3 regions of the Streptomyces sp. NPDC002499 genome follow, and region 3 is predicted to be linked to each of the others. Evidence: riboswitches for the same ligand, from Rfam matches in the RefSeq annotation. Region 3 holds a riboswitch; each other region holds the start of a gene.

Region 1 (6,595 bases), on a different contig from region 3:
CCGGTCCGCGAGCAGTACCGCGAACCGGTCGGCCCAACCGACCATCGCCCCGTCGGGGCCGGGGTCGCCGACGCCTTCGGTGAAGCTGTCCCCCACCGCAACGTACGACCCGATCACTGATCTGCTGTCATTCTTCGAATCGTCTGCCACAAGCGAACATGATTCACCTTCGAATGTGACCTACGCGACCGTAGGAAAGGGTTGACGTGCGGTGAGATAAGCCACTCCTAAAGTGTTCACCAAACCAGGAATAGCTTTCCGGCCACGGCTGTTGACGGCTGGAACGCCCTGCCGAAGGCGGCACCACGTCACACCGAAGGCCGGACCCGGGGATCGGGATCCGGCCTTCGGCAGCGTGTCAGGCAGGTGGTGCGGGAGGTGCGTCAGCCGACGGCGACGCCCTTCGTACGGAGGTACGCGACCGGGTCGACGTCGGAGCCGTAGTCGGGGGTCGTACGGATCTCGAAGTGCAGGTGCGGTCCGGTCACGTTGCCGGTCGCGCCGGAGAGGCCTATCTGCTGGCCCTCGGTCACGGTCTGGCCGGCCGAGACGGAGAGCTGCGAGAGGTGGGCGTACTGGGCGTAGTAGCCGTCGTTCAGCTTGATGACGACCTGGTTGCCGTACGCGCCGCCCCAGCCCGCGGAGACGACCGTGCCTGCGGCCACGGCCTTGAGCGAGGTGCCGGTCGGGACGACGAAGTCGACGCCGGTGTGGTAGCCGCTGGACCACATGCTGCCGGCCACCCGGTAGCCGGTGCCGATCGTGGCGCCGGTGACCGGAAGGGTGTAGCCGCTGGAGCTGGTGGCGGAGTCGGCGGACTGCGTGCTCGTCGAGTTCGAGGAGGCCTGGCTGTCCGAGGAGGAACTCTTCGAGGAGGAGTCCTTCGAGGACGAGGAGCCGGAATTCTTCGAGGAAGACGAGGAAGAGGGCGCGGACTCGGTGGTGCCGGTCGCGGCCTTCTTGCCGAGCGTGAGCTTCAGGCCGGGGTGGATGAGCGACGGGTCGTCGCCGACGGCCGCACGGTTGTCCGAGTAGAGCTTCTGCCAGCCGCCGGTGACGTTCTCCTCGTCGGCGATCTTCGCGAGCCAGTCGCCGGACCGCACCGAATAGGTGCGCACACCTTGGGTGTTGGCTGTGCTCTTCTTGGCCGACTTCTGTGCCGTCGACTTCTGCTGGACCGACGTCTTCTCGACATCCGGAAGCGACTGGACGGCCTTTTCCGAAACCGCCTGGGAAGCCGATTCGGAGGTGGCCGCGTGGGCGCCGGTGGCCCCCATGAGCGGGAGGGCGAGCGCGGCGCCCCCGGTGCCGGCGACGGCGATGGTGCGGGTCAGGCGCTGGGACTTGGGGCGGCGGTGCTTACCCTTCGCGGGCATGACGAATTCCTCTCCGGCGCCTGCGAGGTGAGCTGTCGGGTGCGAGCTGGAGATGCCCGGCCGTGCTTTTCGGCACGGCTTTACCCCAAGCCTGTTCCGGAGACCGGAACAGGCGGTTGTACCTGTGGGTCCCCCGCTCCTGCCGTTCACGGGTGAGTTGTGCGGACTCCGGTCGGCGGCAGGATTTGGCGTCCGTCCGGATTGGTGGCGAACGTAAGCGACCAGGACGCGAAGGAACAAGTAGAGGTTCCCTGTGAATACGTTTCTCTTGATCCCTTGCGAGAATTCACGGTCACCCTGCGTGAATTAAGGACCCGCCACCAGGCACAAACACCCTTGAAAAGCACGTGCATTACGTGGACATGCAGAACCACGCACGGTCACGGATATGACGCTCCTCACGTGACGCCACCCCAGTCCGCCTTATTCCAGAGCGAGTTGGAACGAAGGCGAACCAAGGCGCCAATTCGGACAGAAGAGTCAGATGCGACGGAGCCGAAGAACCGTCGCATCGAAGTCGCCGCGCAGTCCGGTCCGAAGTCCGTGATGCAGCAGTACGGCACCCCTGTGAACTTCGCCCGTTTCGAGGCATTCGTACGACGCTGTCGGGTCCAGCCCGCGCAGCCGCAGCGCCGGCACGGGCTCGCCGTAGCTCTGCGCCTGGAGCCAGGCGAGGACCACGGCCTCGTCCCCGAGCACGTACTGGACGGCACTGAGCCCGCCCTGCGGGGCCCGCAGCCGGTAGAGGTCACCCTGCTGCACGAGGTGCCGGATCTCCTTGTACAGGGCGACCCAGTCGCCCGCCTCGGCCAGTTCCTCCTCGGTCCACTTGGTGAGGTCGCCGCCGACGCCCAGCACGCCCGCCATGGAGCTCACGAACCGGAAGCGCAGCGAGCTGACGCGGTCGTTGAGCTGGGTGTTGGGGCTGTCGGTGACCCAGGCGGCCATCACGCGCGCGGGGTGGATCTGGGTGAAGCCGTGCTGGATGGCGAGCCGGTCGAGCGGGTCGGTGTTGTCGGAGGTCCACACCTCGTCCGTGCGGCTGATGATCCCGAGGTCGATCCGGCCGCCGCCGCCCGAGCAGGACTCGAAGGAGACTCCGGGATGCGCCGCCCGCAGCCGGTCCAACAGGGCGTACAGCGCGTGCACATGGTCGATCCACAGCCGCTGCGGGTACGCGTCGCCGGGCCAGCCGGCGTCGGTGAAGCAGCGGTTGAAGTCCCACTTCACGTAGTCGATCGGGGCGCTGGAGAGGATGGCGTCGAGCTTCTCCCAGAGGTACTCCTGGACGTCCGGCCGGGCCAGGTTGAGTACGAGCTGATTGCGGAACTCCGTCCGCTTTCGTCCCGGTTGGAACTGCACCCAGTCGGGGTGCGCGCGGTACAGGTCGCTGTCCGCGTTGACCATCTCGGGCTCGACCCAGATGCCGAACTGCATGCCGAGCGCGTGCACCTCGTCGGCGAGCGGCTTCAGGCCCCCGGGGAAGCGGTCGGGGTTGGGCGTCCAGTCGCCGAGTCCGGCCCGGTCGTTGACGCGCTTGCCGAACCAGCCGTCGTCGACCACGAACAGCTCGACACCGATCGCCGCGGCCTGCCGGGCGAGGGCGCCCTGCTGCTCCTCGGAGATGTCGAACTCGGTGGCCTCCCAGGAGTTGAACAGCACGGGCCGGTCCCGGTCCGCGTCCGGGATGACGTACGTCCGCTGGTAGGCGTGCCAGGCACGGCTCGCGCCGCCGAAGCCGCCCTCGCTCCACAGACCGGCGAAGACGGGGGTGGTGAAGGACTCCCCCGCCGCAAGGCGCAGCAGCCCGGACTCGTCGTACCCGACGCCACCGTTGATCTGCACGCGCGCGTCGGGGAGTTGCGCCACCGCGATCCGCCAGGAGCCCGACCACCCGAGCGCGCAGCCGTACACCTCGCCGCGCTCCTCGGTCGCGTCGGTGTCCAGGGCGACCCAGGGCAGGTGCTGGTGGCTGGTGTGGCCGCGGCGGCTGCCGATGACCTTCTCGCCGTAGGTGAGCGGTGCCGAGGTCAGCTGCGACTCCGCCGCCCACCGGCCGTGCAGGTGCGACAGCCGCCAGCCCTCGCGGTCGGGCAGCGTCCAGGTCGCCGAGTCTGCACGCAGAAGCTCCACGACCGGCCCCTCGTTGTCGAGGGTCACCCAGCGCTCCACGACGTCGTGCCGCATCCGGTAGTGCAGGGTGATGGCGAGCCCGTCGTCCCGGAAGCGCAGCCGCAGTTCGCCGTCCTCGCCCTCTTCGGACTCGTACGCCTCGAACCGCCACTCCGTGCCGCGCCGCTCCTCGGTGCGCACGGACAGGGCGGGCCGGACGAAGCGCGGGCCGCCCTCGACGGGGTACTCCTCGCGCCCGTCGAGCTGCGACTCGAAGCCCCGGTACTCGGGCTGCGGAAGCGCGGCCAGCGCCTCGGCGTCGGCGAGCTCGATCCGGGGGCCCCAGTGCAGATGCAGCAGGACGTCGTCCTCGGTGAGATGGACGGCGTAACTGCTCAGCGGCCCCGAAAGGAGCCACGTACGACCGTTGTCGGCGATCTCCAGCATCAAGCTCCCACACTTCCCAACAGACGCGACCAAGGACCAACATCATCAATGGTCGTGCCGCCCGAGGCAACGCCTGTGGACAACTCATTGCCCCCGGAACCCGTGTCGTATCGTCGAAGACGCACCCCGTCGGCCATCATGCCGAGCCGCGCCGGCCGGGTGGACTGGGAGGAGCCCCCGTGACGCAGCAGATCCCGTCGACCGAGCCCGAGCTGACCGGAGTCCGCAATTTCCGCGATGTGGGCGGGCTGCCGACGGTGGACGGACGGCGGGTGCGGCAGGGAGTGCTGTTCCGCAGCGGGCACTTGGCGCACGCGACCGCGGAGGACGCGGTGTTCCTCTCGTCCCTGGGGCTGCACACGATCTTCGACTTCCGCAACGCGGCCGACCAGAAGCTGGAGGGCCCGGACGTCGAGCTGCCGGGTGTGCTGAACGTGAACCTCCCGCTCACCGACCCGGCCCACGGCGCCGACTTCTGGACGATGGTCCGGGACGGCGAGATCGAGCAGCTGCGCGAGATCCTCGGCGACGGCAAGGCCGCGAACCGGATGATCAGCTCCTACCGCACGATCATCAAGGGCCGCACCGCCGAGCACGCACGCGTACTGCACGCGCTCGCCGAGGACAGCGCGCCCGCGCTGATGCACTGCGCGGCGGGCAAGGACCGCGCGGGTCTCTCCATAGCCGTGACGCTGCTCGCCCTGGGCGTCGAGCGCGAGGCGATCATCGCCGACTACCTGGAGTCGAACGCGAAGCACCGCCGCTACAAGGTGCGCCGCAGCAGCGGTGCCGAGTCCGCGTACTCCCCCGAGGTCATGGAGCTGCTCAGCCCCCTCTTCGAGGCACGCGCCGAGTATCTGACGGCGGCCTTCGACACCATCGAGGAGACGTGGGGCGACGTCGACACCTACCTGGAGCAGGGTCTGGGCGTCACCCCGGAGATCCGGGAGCGGCTGCGCGAGCGCCTGCTCGACTGACCACGGCGGCCAACCGGCCGACGGCCGGCACTACTTGGCGCCCGCGCCGACCTCGAACAGCAGGAACAGGAACGCCGCGAACACGTGCCCGGCGGCGATGTAGATGAGGAGCCGCACCCACAACGCGCGCGGGATCTTGTCTTCCATGTCTCTCATGGCGTCTCTCCGGTGATGGGGCCCAGGCACAGCGTGGCCGTGGGGCTCTGCAGCAGGGTGTGGACGAACAGCAGCTCGACCCCGTCGGGGTCCTGGGCCGCGATCCGGTGCGGGGTGAGGGAGTCGAAGTGCGCGCTGTCGCCGGGGGCGAGGCGGTGCGCGGTGTCCCCGAGGCGCAGCCGCAGCCGGCCCTTGAGGACATAGAGCCACTCCTCGCCGGGATGCACGCGCACGATGTCGCCCTGCGAGCCGTGCGGCACATGGACGCGCAGGGCCTGCATACCGCGGCCGGGCGCCCCGGCCGGCCAGTAGGTCCAGCCGCCGGCCGCGGTCGGTTCCATGTCGGCGGCGCGCACGACGGAGTCCCGGTCGGCGACCGTCTCGCCGAGCAGCTCCGAGACCGTCGTACCGTAGATACGGGCGAGGGCGAGCAGCATCGGCAGCGAAGGCTGGCGTTGCCCGGTCTCCAGTCGGGAGAGGTGGGCCGGCGACAGCCCGGCGGTGCGGGCCGCCGCCTCCAGCGTGAGGGAGGCACGGCGGCGCAGGGCGCGCAGCTGTGGAGCGACGACGGGCAGGATCTCCTCCGGCCCGTCCGCCGGCTCCGTCTCGGGAGAGCTCATGCTCTCCATTCAGCCGCAGGCTTGTCTCTGGGGCAAATTTCTTGCCTCAGAGACAAAACCCGCAGCCCCGCCGCGTGCGACGCCCGCTAGCGGTTGGCGACCGCCTGCTTCACCAGCGTCTTGCTGAAGTCCCACATCAGCCCGCCACCGCTGTGCGCGTCGTCCATCACGGCCGTGAACGCGTCCACGAACCGGTCCACCTCCCGCTCACCGACGACCAGTGGCGGGATCAGCTTGATCACCTCCAGGTGGTCGCCGGAGACCTGGGTGAGGATCCGGTGCCGTTGCAGGAGCGGTACGACGACCATCTGCGCGAACAGACCCTTGCGCGCGGCCTGCAACATCGTCCAACGGCCGCGCAGCTTCAGCGACTTGGGCCGGCCGAACTCGATGCCGATCATCAGGCCCCGGCCGCGCACGTCGGCGAGCAGCTCGTACTTGTCGATCAGCGCCGCGAGCCGCGTCCTCAACAGGTCCCCGGTCACCCGGGCGTTGGCGACGATCTGCTCGTTCTCCATGACGGACAGCACGGCGAGGCCCGCCGCCATGGCCTGCGCGTTGGACCCGAAGCTCGCCGAGTGGACGAGCACGCGGTCCATCGACGAGTAGACCTTCTTGAAGATCCAGTCCTTGCCGAGGGTGGCCCCGACGGGCACATAGCCGCCCGAGAGGGCCTTGGCCACGCACACCAGGTCCGGCTCGACGCCCTCCTCGTGCTGGTAGGCGTAGAAGTCGCCGGTGCGGCCGAGGCCGGTCTGCACCTCGTCGGCGATGAGCAGCGCCTTGTGCTGACGCAACAGCTCCTGGGCGGCCCGCAGATAGCCGGGCGGGGCCTCGTGCACGCCCTTGCCCTGGATCGGCTCGACGACCAGCGCGGCGACGTCGCCCTTCTTCAACTCCCGCGCCA
Region 2 (6,595 bases), on a different contig from region 3:
GACGACATGCCGTCCACGACCTCGTCCGTGCTCCCGTCCGCCCCGCGCAGCCTCAGCCGGACCCCGCTCGCCGACTCCACGACGAGCGGTTCCTGCCGGCCCGGCATGGGTCCGTAGGGATGCCAGACGTGCCGTCGGTCCAGTTCCAGCAGCTCGGTGACGGACAGGCCGGGCGGGGCGGGCAGGTCAGGCATTGGGCGCGAGATCCGTTCCGGCACCTCGGCGACGGACCGAGACCAGGTCGGTACGGGGTTCGTTCAGCGCGGCCGCGGACGCGGCAGCAGGCACGGGCTCCGCAGTCGCCGTGCCGCAGACGTCGCCACCCGCGTGCGACCCGCACCCGGCGCTCCCGCCGCCCTCGTGGGACCCGCAGCCGCCGCCCGCGTGCGAACCGCAGCCCGCGCCCGCCGTCGCCCGGTGCTCCGGCAGGGTCACCTGGTCGGTGCCCTCCACCTCGAAGCCGGCGTCCGCGATCATCTCCAGGTCGGCGTGGCCGGCCTGGCCCTCGCTGGTGAGGTAGTCGCCCAGGAAGATCGAGTTGGCCAGGTTCAGGGCCAACGGCTGCATCGTGCGCAGGTGGACCTCACGGCCGCCCGCGATGCGCACCTCGGCGTCCGGGCACACGAAACGGACCATCGCCAGGATGCGCAGGCAGCGCTGCGGGGTGAGGTTCCACTCCTTGGAGAGCGGGGTGCCCTCCATCGGGATCAGGAAATTGACCGGAACCGAGTCCGGGTCGAGGGCGCGCAGCGAGAACACCACGTCGACCAGGTCCTCGTCGGTCTCGCCCATGCCCGCGATCAGACCGGAGCAGGCGGACAGACCGGCCGCGTGCGCCTTCTGCACGGTGTCCACGCGGTCGGCGTAGGTGTGCGTGGTCGTGATGTCCCCGTACGTCGCCTCGGACGTGTTGAGGTTGTGGTTGTACGCGTCCGCGCCCGCCGCGCGCAGCCGCTCGGCCTGGCCGTCGGAGAGCAGGCCGAGGCAGGCGCACACCTCGACGTCCTCGTTCTGGTCCTTGATCGCCTTGATCGTGTCCGAGACCCGGTCCACGTCACGGTCGGTCGGTCCGCGTCCGGACGCCACCAGGCAGACCCGCTTGGCGCCTCCCGCCAGACCGGCCGCCGCCGCCTTCGACGCCTCGTCCGGCTTGATCCAGGTGTACTTCAGGATCTCGGCCTTGGAACCGAGTCGCTGGGAGCAGTAGGAGCAGTCCTCGGGACACAGTCCGGACTTCAAGTTGACGAGGTAGTTGAGCTTCACCCGGCGGCCGAACCAGTGCCTGCGCACCTTGCCGGCCGCGGCCACCACATCGAGCACGTCGTCGTCGGAAGTGGCGAGGACGGCGAGAGCCTCCTCGCGGGTCGGCAGCTCGCGCCGAAGCCCCTTGTCCACCAGCGTGTTCAGCAGGTCCATGAGAGCCGATCCTGTCCTACGGAGCAGCTTCCGGCCAAGGAGAGTTCGCACAACGAAGGGACTTCGTCGTGTGTGTATTGCCACATCATGGGCTGCGGGACCTGCGGTTAGTGTCTGTCCACTGCCTACAAAAGCCCGGAGGAGCCATGGCGTTCGGCTGGATCGACGAGCAGGCGCTGCTGCGCCGCCGGGCCGGGCTCGTACGGACCCTGCGCCCGCGCCCGGCCGACTCCCCGCTCCTCGACCTCGCGAGCAACGACTACCTGGGTCTCGCGCACCACCCCGAGGTCGCCGAGGGCGCGGCGCGGGCGGCGCACACCTGGGGCGGCGGCTCGACCGGCTCGCGGCTCGTCACCGGGACGACGGAGCTGCACACGGAGCTGGAGCGCGAGCTGGCCGACTTCTGCGGCTTCGAGGCGGCGCTGGTCTTCTCCTCGGGGTACGCGGCCAACCTCGCCGCGGTCACGACCCTGGCCCCGCACGGCTCGCTGATCGTCTCCGACGCGGGCAACCACGCCTCCCTCATCGACGGCTGCCGACTGGCCCGGGGCACCACGCAGGTGGTCCCGCACACCGACCCGGAGGCCGTGCGCAAGGCGCTGCGCACCCATGAGGGGCCGGAGGGCTCGGCGGTCGTCGTGTCCGACACGGTGTTCTCGGTCGACGGCGACGCGGCCCCGCTCGCGGCGCTCGCCGGGGTGTGCCGGGAGCACGGCGCGGGACTGCTGGTCGACGACGCGCACGGGCTGGGCGTCCTCGGGGACGGCGGACGCGGCGCGCCGCACGCGGCGGGGCTCGCGGGCGCCGACGACGTGGTCGTGACGGTCACGCTGTCCAAGTCGCTGGGCAGCCAGGGCGGAGCCGTCCTCGGTCCCGCGCGGGTGATCGACCATCTGATCAACGCGGCCCGGACGTTCATCTTCGACACGGGTCTGGCCCCCGCGGCGGCGGGCGCCGCCCTGGCGGCCCTGGGGCTGCTGCGCCGGGAACCGGGGCGGGCGGCACGCGCGCGTACGGTCGCGGCCGAACTGCACGCACGCCTGACCGCCGCGGGGCACGAGGCGGTACGCCCCGACGCCGCGGTGGTCTCCGTGCGCGCGCCGTCCCCGGAGGGGGCCTTGCGGTGGGCGGCCGACTGCCGTGCCGCGGGGCTCGTCGTGGGGTGTTTCCGGCCCCCCTCCGTGCCCGACGGCATCTCACGGCTCAGGCTGACAGCCCGTGCGGACCTCTCCGAGGCGCAGATCGAACGCGCTGTGGGTGTGATCGGCGAAACGCGACCATGAGTCGGCGTGACACGGCCGTGCGCCGCCGGATACGGAACTGATCAGGTCCGGGACACGGAACCGATCAGAGGTCGAACGCGGCCGTGAAGCCCGCCCAGCTCTCGGGGGAGAAGAGCAGGACGGGTCCTGACGCGTCCTTGGAGTCGCGCACGGCGAGCAGCCCCGCCCAGGGGCCGGAGCGCGACAGCGCCGTCTCGACGCAGTTGTTGGCTCCCGTGCTGTAGCTGCTGCGCAGCCACCGCACACCGTGCAGATCGGTACTGGAAGGAACGTTCCGAGGCAGTGCTGACATGGTGCCTCCTTACGCGCCGTCACCTATCGCGGCGATGTAATCCAACGAGTCCTCGGGTGAAAGGGCATAGATCTGAAGGGTGTTGAAGGCCTCGATGTAGGCCTGGAGGTCTTCTTTCCGTTCGAGGTAGAGGCTACTCGTCAAGTGGTCGAGAACAACCACGTCCAGATCAGAAGTGCTCGAAAATGAGAAGACAACGAAAGGTCCGGTGACGCCGACATGCGCCCCGGCGGTGAACGGCAGTACCTGAAGCCGCACTTGGGGCAGGCGAGCCGCCTCGATGAGGCGGGCCAGCTGGCGTGACATGACGTCAGGGCCGCCGATCTCCCGGCGCAGCACCGCCTCGTCCAGGATCGCGCTGAGTTTCAGCGGCGGATTCGAACGCAGGACGTCCTGTCGGGCGAGCCTCACCTCGACCAGCGCGTCGAGCCGTTCGTCGTCCAGACCTCCGACCGCAGCCCTGGTCACCGCCCGCGCGTACTCGGGCGTCTGCAACAGCCCGGGCACCACCGAGGTCTCCAGCGTCCGCATCGCGCTCGCCTGGGACTCCAGGCTGATGAAGTCGCGGTAGGTCGTCGGCAGCACCCCGCGGTAGGCGTGCCACCAGTGGTGCCGGCCGCCGCCCTCGTCGGAGCCCGCCAGCATCTGGAGCATCTCCCGCAACTGCGGATCCGAGACGCCGTAGGCATCCAGCAGTAACCGCACATCGGCCGGTTTCACACCGCTGGCGCCGGTCTCGATCCGGCTCACCTTCGACTGATGCCAGCCCACCATCCGGGCCGCCTCACCACTGGTGAGCCCCGACCCGGTGCGCAACGAACGCAGTTCGGCGCCCAGCTTCCGGCGGCGCACCGCGGGTCCGTGCTGCATGGGTCACTCCTTACTCCTTCCGGGCCGCCCAAATACGGTCTCCCGTCGTAGAGTTCACCGCTTTGAGCGACAGATATATGCATATCTTGGTGGATCGCCACCCGTGACCGGCGCGGTAATGGCAGTCTGGCGACGAAGCACCAGTCCGGGACCGTACTCGAACCATCCGCTCTGTGTCGGACCCCGGTCCCGCGGGAAAGGGACGACGTCGCCATGGCAGACCACCTGGAAGCATCCGTCACTCTGCCGAGCGAACCCGCCTCGGTCGCCACGGCCCGCGGTTATGTGGTCTCGACGTTGGCGGAGTGGGGTCTGCCGTCCGACACCGAGGTGGCCGACAGTGTCCGGCTCATCGTCTCCGAACTGGCCACCAACGCCGTACAGCACACCTTCGGCCAGTCACCCACCTTCACGGTGGACATCGTGCTGGACCGTGACGAACACCTGCGCATCGGGGTGACCGACAGCCACCCCCGGTTTCCCAAACGCCTGCCGGCCGCTGTCCAACAGGACAACGGCCGGGGCATGGTGATCATTCGGTGGCTGGCCGCGGAGTGCGGCGGCCGGCTGCGGGTGCGGGCCACTCCGGAGGGCGGCAAGACGGTCTCCATCGAACTTCCGTGGACCGTACCGGCGCGGCCGGTCACGACCGCGGGACAGCAGGAGCCGTAGAGCCTGTGTCGTGCCCCGCGAGGGCGACGGCGTGTCAGGGCGCCGTCGCCCCCGCGGGAGAGTCAGCTGACCCGGCCGTACCAGACGCTCTTCGTCCAGATCTTCTGCAGCCGTACCACGTCCCCGGTCTTCGGGGCGTGCCAGATCTTTCCCTTCCCGGCGTAGATGCCGACGTGGTAGACGCTGGAGCCCGAGTGGAAGAACACGAGGTCCCCGGCCTTGCGGCCCTTGGCCGAGATGTGGTGGGTCTTGTTGTACTGCTGGGCCGCCGTGCGGGGAAGCTTCTTGCCCGCCTTCTTGAACGAGTACAGCGTGAGCCCTGAGCAGTCGAAGCGGCGTGGTCCGGTGGCGCCGTACTTGTACGGGGAGCCCTTCTTGGAAGCCGCGATGTGAAGTGCCTTGGTCGCAGGTGTCGCGGCCGCGGCGTCGGATGCGACACCGGGGATCACGACGGAGCCGCCCACTGCGGCGAGGGTGAGAGCGGAGGCCGTACCGGCCCGGGCCATCAGCGACGGGACACGATTGAGCGCAGACATGCGCAACCCTTCGTCAGCCGCCTGTGAAGGATGACCTGTCGGATTCGGGCTGACAAAGTTGCCCGGCCGCTGACGCGGCTTCACCCCAAGGGCTGCTCGACCCGGTCATGGCGTGACCGTCCCGGCGACCCGTCGTGCTTGGGTCCTCCACTCCTACCGATGCAATCCTGTCGACCTGTCATCCGGGCGGCGGTAGGACTCGGCGTCCGCCCGGATCGCCCCGCCGCTGCGGCGGGGTCTTGTCGTCAGACAGGGATCTTGACCTATGAATGTCCGAAAAGCCCAACGGAATCGGGGATTTGTGGGGTTACTCACCACTCACCCGTTCGGGTGGACACCCCCGTGTTCGAGCCGGTGTCCAGGGGTGCGCAGCCCCCCGGACCAGCACAGGAACGCCTCATGCGGCCCTCGCATCACGCGCGTTGCGCAACCTTGACGGTCGCCAAGAAGTAGCCGCAACTCCGCCGAACGGGGGTACGTCATTTGGTCCGTTTCACCTCCGGTCCGGACGTCCCGACCGCACGGCGGACATCCGAACCGGCCACGCCTGCCTCAACTGGCGGAGCTCGGCGGCAGAGTGAGCCGCGCCGTGCGGCGCTCGCCGTCCAGCACCCGCAGCGCCCGCGCCAAGGTGGGAGCGTGCACCTCGGCCTCGCCCCGCTGGTGCATCAGCGCCAGCGCGTCCCGTAGTTCGGCCGCCTTGGACACCAACGCCTGCGCTGCCCGCAGCCCGCGGTAGGTGTCCCCGTCCCGCGCCGGGTTGATCCGGCCGAGCAGGTCGACCACGTCGAGATAACGGTCGATCAACTCGCCCTCGGCGCGCGTCAACGCGGGCAGCGGCGGCAGCTCGGGTGGGAGCACCGGCGGCTCACCTCCCCGCGGGCGGGGTGAGCGTGGTCTTGCGGGTGGAGACGATCCGGTCCACCAGGCCGTACTCCAACGCCCCCTGCGCGTCCAGGATGTTGTCCCGCTCGATGTCCTCGTGCACCTGCTCCGCCGAGCGGCCGGTGTGCCGTACCAGCAGCTCCTCCAGCAGGTCGCGGGTCCGCATCAACTCCTCGGCCTGGATGGCCAGATCACTGGCCTGTCCCTCGATCGGCCCGGAGAACGCGGGCTGATGGAGGACCACGCGCGCACCCGGCAGCGCGAGCCGCTTGCCCGGTGTGCCCGCGGCCAGCAACACCGCGGCGGAGGAGCCGGCCTGACCCAGGCAGATGGTCTCCACGTCACAGGTGACGAACCGCATCGTGTCGTAGATCGCCGACATCGCGGTGAACGAGCCGCCGGGGGAGTTGATGTACAGCGAGATGTCCCGGTCCGGGTCCTGGTACTCGAGGTGCATGAACTGCGCCATCACGTCGTTCGCCGAGACGTCGTCGACCGGCGTCCCGAGAAAGACGATCCGCTCCTCCAGCAGCTTCGAGTACGGATCCATCGTCCGGACCCCGGAACTGGTGCGCTCGGTGAACTCGGGCAGGACATGGCGGGCGGTGGGTCGGATCATGGGTGCCCCCTCCTTCTGCGTC
Region 3 (6,595 bases):
GTCGGCACTGACATCCATGCCGCCGGGACCCACGGCCGGTGATACGACGGCCCGGTTCAGTCCCTCTGCGCGCCGGCCTCGGACTCCCCTGCCGCCAGGAACGCGATCCCGTCCAGAATGTCGTGTTCGCTCACCACGACCTCCGTCGCCCCGGTCCGCTCCATGATCGAGAGCAGCACGAGGGCGCCCGCCCCGATGACGTCGACCCGGCCCGGGTGCATGGAGGGGATGGTCGCGCGTTCGGCGTGGGTGGAGGTCAGCAGGGACTCCGTGATCTCGCGGACGCGGTCGTAGGAGACACGGGAGTGGTGGATGGCCTGCGAGTCGTACTCGGGGAGGTTCTGGGCGATGGCCGAGATCGTCGTGACCGAGCCGGCCAGGCCGACCAGGGTGCGGGCCTCGCGCAGGGGGACCGTCCGCTCGGCGAGGTCCAGGGCGGCCTCGATGTCCGCCCGCATCGCCGTGATCTGGTCCGGAGTGGGCGGGTCCGTCACCGCGCCGTCGTGGACGAGGTGGCGCTCGGTCATGCGGACGCAGCCGATGTCCACGGAGCGGGCCGCGCGGACCCGGTCGTCGCCGACCACGAACTCCGTCGAGCCACCGCCGATGTCCACGACCAGGTAGGGCTTGGCGAGGTCGTCGCGGCCGGCGAGTTCCGCGGTCGCGCCCGTGAAGGAGAGCGCCGCCTCCTGGTCGCCGGAGACCACCTCGGGCTCGACGCCGAGGATGTCGAGGACCCCGCGCACGAAGTCGTCCCGGTTGGCGGCGTCCCGCGTGGCCGACGTCGCCACGAACCGCAGTCGGTCGGCGCCGTGCTCCTTGATGACCGCCGCGTAGTCACGGCAGGCCGCGAAGGTGCGCTCCAGCGCTTCGGGGGCGAGCCGTCCGGTGCGGTCCACGCCCTGGCCGAGCCGCACGATGGTCATGCGCCGGTCCAGGTCGACCAGTTCACCGGTCTCCGGGTTGACGTCCGCGACGAGGAGCCGGATGGAGTTCGTACCGCAGTCGATGGCGGCGACGCGGGTCACCGGCCGTCCTCCTCGACGGGCTTGAACGCGAAGTACCCGCTGCCGTCCTCGCTCGTCTCCGTCTGCCAGCCCTCGCCCGTCGGCGGCCCGGGCACGGTGACACACGGACCCTTCCGCCACCACTCCGGCAGCATCGCGATCGCCTCGTCCCCCAGCGGGTTCACACCGGGGCCCGCGGCCAGGGAGTGCCCCACCAGGACGTGCAGGCACTTCACCCGGTCCGGCATGCCGCCCGCGCTCGGGAAGCCCTCCAGGACCTCGATGGCGTCGCGGCGGGCGATGTAGTCCTCGTGGGCGGCGCGATACGCGGCGGCCAGTTCGGGGTCCGTCTCCAGACGGGCCGTCATCTCCTTCATGACGCCGTTCGCCTCCAGCGTGCCGATCGCCGAGGCGGCGCGCGGGCACGTCAGGTAGTACGTCGTCGGGAAGGGCGTGCCGTCGGGGAGGCGGGGGGCCGTCTCCACCACGTCGGGCTGACCGCACGGGCAACGGTGGGCGATGGCGCGCAGCCCGCGCGGCGGACGGCCGAGCTGCTGCTCGAAGGCCGCCACGTCCGCGTCGGTGGGCTCGGTGCGCGGGGTGGTCGGCGGAGGGGTTTCCACTGCGGAATGTCTCTCTGGTCAGGTCACTGGTCGGAGGCGTCGGACTTGTCGACCCCGTCCCAGACGTTCGAGTACCAGGGGCGGTCGGCCGCCCCCAGGTCGGCGCGCGACTGCTTGGTCAGGTCCGGGTCGATCACGACGTAACCGGTCTCCCCGGGCATGACGTAGTGCAGCCGCTGCCGGATCTGCTGCTCGGCGTACGCGTCGTCCTGCCAGCGCGCCTTGAGGTCGCGCAGCTGCTCGACCCGCTCCTTGGCCTGCTGCCTCTGCCGCTGCAGATCAGCGACCTCGGCGCGCTGGGAGACGTACTGCCTTATCGGGTAGGCGAGCGCCACGACCAGCGTGCAGACGACGAGCGCGAGCAGGGCCGCGCGGCCGGTGAGCCGGGAGCGGCGGGCCTGGCGCTTGGTCTGCGAGCGGTAGACCCGCGCGGCGGTCTGCTCGCCGAGCAGCCGGATCCGGGTGGTGGTGGAGAAACGGTCCCGGTCCTTGACGGCCATGTCTCCGCCTCCCCTTTCACACGCGCGTACGTCCCCGCACACGGTACGGGACCGAGTACGGGGACGTACGTACGACTGGCTCGGGCTTGACCCTGTACGGCGCAGCCCTTGCCCTTGGCTCTGCGGATCAGCCCTTGAAGCGCGGGAACGCGGAGCGCCCCGCGTACACCGCCGCGTCGTCGAGGATCTCCTCGATGCGCAGCAGCTGGTTGTACTTGGCGACGCGCTCGGAGCGGGCCGGGGCGCCGGTCTTGATCTGGCCGCAGTTGGTGGCGACGGCGAGGTCGGCGATGGTGACGTCCTCGGTCTCGCCGGAGCGGTGGGACATCATGCACTTGAAGCCGTTGCGCTGGGCCAGCTCGACGGCGTCCAGGGTCTCGGTGAGCGAGCCGATCTGGTTCACCTTGACGAGCAGCGCGTTGGCCGCGCCGTCCTCGATGCCGCGGGCCAGACGCTCCGGGTTGGTGACGAACAGGTCGTCGCCGACGATCTGCACCTTGTCGCCGAGGCGGTCGGTGAGGACCTTCCAGCCGGCCCAGTCGTCCTCGTACAGCGGGTCCTCGACGGAGACGAGCGGGTAGGCCGCCACGAGCTCCTCGTAGTACTCGGTCATCTCGGCGGCCGAGCGGGACTTGCCCTCGAACTCGTACTTGCCGTCCTTGTAGAACTCGGACGCGGCGACGTCGAGCGCGAGCGCGATCTGCTCGCCGGGGATGTAACCGGCCTGCTTGATGGCCTCGAGGATGAGGTCGAGCGCGGCACGGTTGGAGTCCAGGTTCGGGGCGAAGCCGCCCTCGTCGCCGAGGCCGGTGGACAGGCCCTTGCTCTTCAGGACCTTCTTGAGGGTGTGGTAGACCTCGGCGCCCCAGCGCAGCGCCTCGGAGAAGGACTCCGCGCCGATCGGGGCGATCATGAACTCCTGGATGTCCACGTTCGAGTCGGCGTGCGACCCGCCGTTCAGGATGTTCATCATCGGAACGGGCAGCAGGTGCGCGTTCGGGCCGCCCAGGTAGCGGAAGAGGGGGAGGTCGGAGGCCTCGGAGGCGGCGTGCGCGACGGCGAGGGAGACGCCGAGGATGGCGTTGGCGCCGAGCGAGCCCTTGTTGTCGGTGGCGTCCAGGTCGAACATCGCCTGGTCGATCAGGCGCTGCTCGGTGGCGTCGTAGCCGACCAGCTCCGGGCCGATCTGCTCGATGACGGCGAGGACGGCCTTCTCGACACCCTTGCCCTGGTAGCGGTTGGGGTCACCGTCACGCAGCTCGATGGCCTCGAAGGCGCCCGTGGAGGCGCCGGAGGGGACGGCGGCACGACCCGTGCTGCCGTCGTCGAGGCCGACCTCGACCTCGACCGTGGGGTTGCCTCGGGAGTCCAGGATTTCCCGGGCTACGACGACGTCGATGGACGGCACGAGCATCTCCTTCTTCAATGTGACGCGGCTACGCGGGCCGCGATGGCTCTGCGGGACCGAGCCTAACCGTCCCGGGACGAACAGCCAGCCGATGGGCCGCCCCTTGGACAGAACCGAGAGTAAATTGTTTCCGAACGGAACAAAGCAGGCGGGCAAAAAGAACCCCGCCCCGGTGCGTACGGGGGAACACGCACCGGAGCGGGGAGCCCGTGGGGACGGGGGAGGCCCTCACGTGACCTCCATGGTGGGGGACACGTCTGTCAGGCCGCTGTGGTTCGGCTACCAGGTCTCTGTCACTTGAGGTGCAGCTGCTGACCCGGGTAGATCAGGTCGGCGTCCTCGACGATGTCCTTGTTCAGCTTGAACAGCTTCTCCCAGCCGCCCTTGACCTTGTGCTTCTCGGCGATCGTGCTGAGGGTGTCGCCCTTGACGACCTTGTACTCGCCGTCGCCCTTCTTGACCTTCTTGCCGGTCGGGGTGGTGACGGTCTTCTTCGCGGCCGGACGGTCGGCGGAGCGGGAGGTGCTCGTCGAGTCGTTCGAGCGGGTGCCGGCGTCGCTGCTCGAAGAGCTGGACGAGTTCGAGGAGCTGGAGGAGCTCGACGAGCTGCCGCCGTTGTACGCGGCACCGGACAGGCCCGTGCCGCAGACCGGCCAGGCACCCTTGCCCTGGGAGGCCAGCACCTTCTCGGCGACGGTGATCTGCTGCGCCTTGCTGGCCTGGTTGGCCTGCGACGCGTACTGGGTACCGCCGTAGGCGGCCCACGTGGAGGCGGAGAACTGCAGACCGCCGTAGTAGCCGTTGCCGGTGTTGATGGACCAGTTGCCGCCGGACTCGCAGCTGGCGACCGTGTCCCACTCGGACGCGGTGGCGGCGGAGGCGTTGCCGGCCGCCATGAGCGGGGCGGCGATGGCGACACCGGTCACGCCGGCGAGCGTGGCGACGCGGGTGGCCTTGGACGGACGGCGGTGCTTGCCCTTGCTGGAAAACAGCATGCGGAGATCCCCTCACCGACGCCTGCGAGGTGAGCTGTCGGGTTCGGGCCGTGTGAGTTGCCCGGCCGCGCGCCTCTCGGCGCACGACTTCACCCCAAGCCGGTCCGGCACTGTCTGCCGGGCCCGGCACTTACCTGGGTCCCCCGCTCCTGCCTACGGCGCTGTGAAGCGACGACTGTTCCCTACGGCCGCTGGCAGGATTCGGCGTTGCGGCATTCGGGGTCCGTGTTGACGAACGGTGATGACCGTAGACACGGATTCCGCGGAAACTCAAAGACGATCAGGGCATCTGAGAGTCATCCCACACTTTCACCAAACCGGACATTCAGTCCGAAGACCGTCGTTAACTCCCGTCGCTTTTCGCCCCGTTCAGCCCCTGTCCGCCCCTATTCGCCAGGAAGCCTCAGGGTCTGACCGGCCGCGATGTCGTTCGGGTCGGCGCCGATGGCCTGCTTGTTCTCGGCGTAGAGCGCCCGCCACCCGCCGTCCAGGCCAAGGGAGTCGGCGATGGAGGCGAGAGTGTCACCGCCATGGACGGTGTACGACCCCTGCGCGGACCCTTCTGTGTCACTGGCGACCGTGTTCTCGTCGGCACTGGCGCCACGATGCTTGCCGGAGCCGACCGCGCCGGTGTCGACCAGGCTCCAAGAGCCCACGGCCTGCTCGGACTTGTCCGAGTCGTCACCCTTCGCCCGATCTGTCGACGAGCTGTCGCTTCCCTGTGAACCGCTCGCGGTCGGCTCGGACGGGGAGTCGGAGGGCGAGAGGTAATCGTCCGATTCGTCAGAGTTGGTCGAGGAATCGGACGAAGAGTCAGGCGAGGCCGACGGTGACGTGGACGAGTCCGTCGAGGACGAGTCGTCGGACGTACCGCCGGGCGTGTTGGACAGGCCGGTGGAGCCGGAACCGTCCGAGGAGTCCGAGGAGGAGTCGGACGAGTCGTCCAGGATCCCGGTGTCGATGTCGGCCGACCCGTCGTCCTTCGACAGCCCCGTGGTCAGCCCGCAGGTGTGGAACGCGCCCACGCCCTGGTCGTCCAGGATCTTCTCGGCGACGGCTATCTGCTGGTTGCGGCTGGCCAGGTCGGGGCGCGAGGCGTAGTCGAGACCGCCGTACTGCTCCCAGTCGTCCTGCGAGAGCTTGAGCCCGCCGTAGAAACCGGTCCCGTCGTTCTGGCTCCAGGAGCCGCCGGTCTCGCAGTTCGCCACCTTGTCCCAGGTGGTGCCGTCGGCAGCGCTGGCGCTCACCGCGCCGAGAAGCGGGATGGCGATGGCGGAGCCCGTCACGCCGGCCGCGACGAGGAGGGCCGGAGCCTGGCGGGGGCGACGGTGACGACCGTTCCCGGAGAGCATGCGGGGGCCTTTCAGAAGAGAGCGGTGACGAGTGCGACGCGTGGTGCTGGGCACCGCACTTGAACGGTGAACGTATAGGCAGTCCATTGCTTGTCACAAGTTAATGCCGCGTAGATCACGTGAAGATCACAGAGTTGAATGCGTGTCACGTTTGTGCAGGTGGACACGTGCACCTGCGCGGTGACGATCCGGTCACCCGGGTGGCGTGAACTCGACGGGCAGCGTGCGCAGTCCGCGCATGATGAGTCCCCCGCGCCATCTCAACTCGGCCGGATCCGCGGCGAGTCGGAGGTCCGGCAGCCGGGTCAGCAGCGTGGCCAGCGCGGTCTGCCCCTCCAGTCGGGCGAGCGGCGCGCCGAGGCAGTAGTGGATGCCGTGGCCGTACCCCAGATGCTGGTTGTCCCGGCGGGAGAGGTCGAGGGTGTCCGGCTCGGTGAACCGCTCCGGATCCCGGTCCGCCGCCGCGAGGACGACGAGAACGGGGTCGCCGGCCGCGATGTCCTGCCCGCCCACGGTGAGGGGTTGCGTGGCGAACCGCCAGGTCGCCAGCTCCACCGGGCCGTCGTAGCGCAGGAGTTCCTCCACGCCGGTCGCCAACAGACCGCGTTCGCCGGCGGCCAGGGAGTCCTGGAGGCGGGTGCGCTGCTCGGGGTGGGTGAGCAGGGCGTAGGTGCCGTTGCCGATCAGGTTGACGGTGGTCTCGAAGCCGG

What was found. Region 3 has a riboswitch for cyclic di-AMP ahead of ACWD5F_RS14490 (transglycosylase family protein). Riboswitches for the same ligand answer to the same signal wherever they lie in the genome.
Region 1: it holds a riboswitch for cyclic di-AMP, as region 3 does, so the genes downstream of both, ACWD5F_RS24150 (M23 family metallopeptidase) here and ACWD5F_RS14490 (transglycosylase family protein) in region 3, are expected to answer to the same signal.
Region 2: it holds a riboswitch for cyclic di-AMP, as region 3 does, so the genes downstream of both, ACWD5F_RS32270 (C40 family peptidase) here and ACWD5F_RS14490 (transglycosylase family protein) in region 3, are expected to answer to the same signal.

The regions. Positions count from the first base shown of each region.
Region 1 is NZ_JBSFXO010000008.1:285,595-292,189, reverse strand. Features, by position in the region: gene ACWD5F_RS24155 (SGNH/GDSL hydrolase family protein) at 1-117, opposite strand, end outside; gene ACWD5F_RS24150 (M23 family metallopeptidase) at 384-1,376, opposite strand; cyclic di-AMP (ydaO/yuaA leader) riboswitch at 1,379-1,550, opposite strand; gene ACWD5F_RS24145 (alpha-galactosidase) at 1,857-3,935, opposite strand; gene ACWD5F_RS24140 (tyrosine-protein phosphatase) at 4,115-4,912, shown strand; gene ACWD5F_RS24135 (DUF6126 family protein) at 4,943-5,068, opposite strand; gene ACWD5F_RS24130 (helix-turn-helix domain-containing protein) at 5,065-5,688, opposite strand; gene ACWD5F_RS24125 (aspartate aminotransferase family protein) at 5,775-6,595, opposite strand, start outside.
Region 2 is NZ_JBSFXO010000012.1:155,955-162,549, forward strand. Features, by position in the region: gene ACWD5F_RS32240 (adenosylmethionine--8-amino-7-oxononanoate transaminase) at 1-194, opposite strand, end outside; gene bioB (biotin synthase BioB) at 187-1,416, opposite strand; gene ACWD5F_RS32250 (8-amino-7-oxononanoate synthase) at 1,563-2,699, shown strand; gene ACWD5F_RS32255 (DUF397 domain-containing protein) at 2,764-2,991, opposite strand; gene ACWD5F_RS32260 (helix-turn-helix domain-containing protein) at 3,001-3,861, opposite strand; gene ACWD5F_RS32265 (ATP-binding protein) at 4,075-4,533, shown strand; gene ACWD5F_RS32270 (C40 family peptidase) at 4,596-5,069, opposite strand; cyclic di-AMP (ydaO/yuaA leader) riboswitch at 5,073-5,252, opposite strand; gene ACWD5F_RS32275 (hypothetical protein) at 5,622-5,930, opposite strand; gene ACWD5F_RS32280 (ATP-dependent Clp protease proteolytic subunit) at 5,938-6,573, opposite strand.
Region 3 is NZ_JBSFXO010000005.1:85,926-92,520, forward strand. Features, by position in the region: gene ACWD5F_RS14470 (Ppx/GppA phosphatase family protein) at 57-1,028, opposite strand; gene ACWD5F_RS14475 (DUF501 domain-containing protein) at 1,025-1,630, opposite strand; gene ACWD5F_RS14480 (FtsB family cell division protein) at 1,654-2,130, opposite strand; gene eno (phosphopyruvate hydratase) at 2,258-3,544, opposite strand; gene ACWD5F_RS14490 (transglycosylase family protein) at 3,832-4,533, opposite strand; cyclic di-AMP (ydaO/yuaA leader) riboswitch at 4,538-4,704, opposite strand; gene ACWD5F_RS14495 (transglycosylase family protein) at 4,920-5,885, opposite strand; gene ACWD5F_RS14500 (cytochrome P450 family protein) at 6,078-6,595, opposite strand, start outside.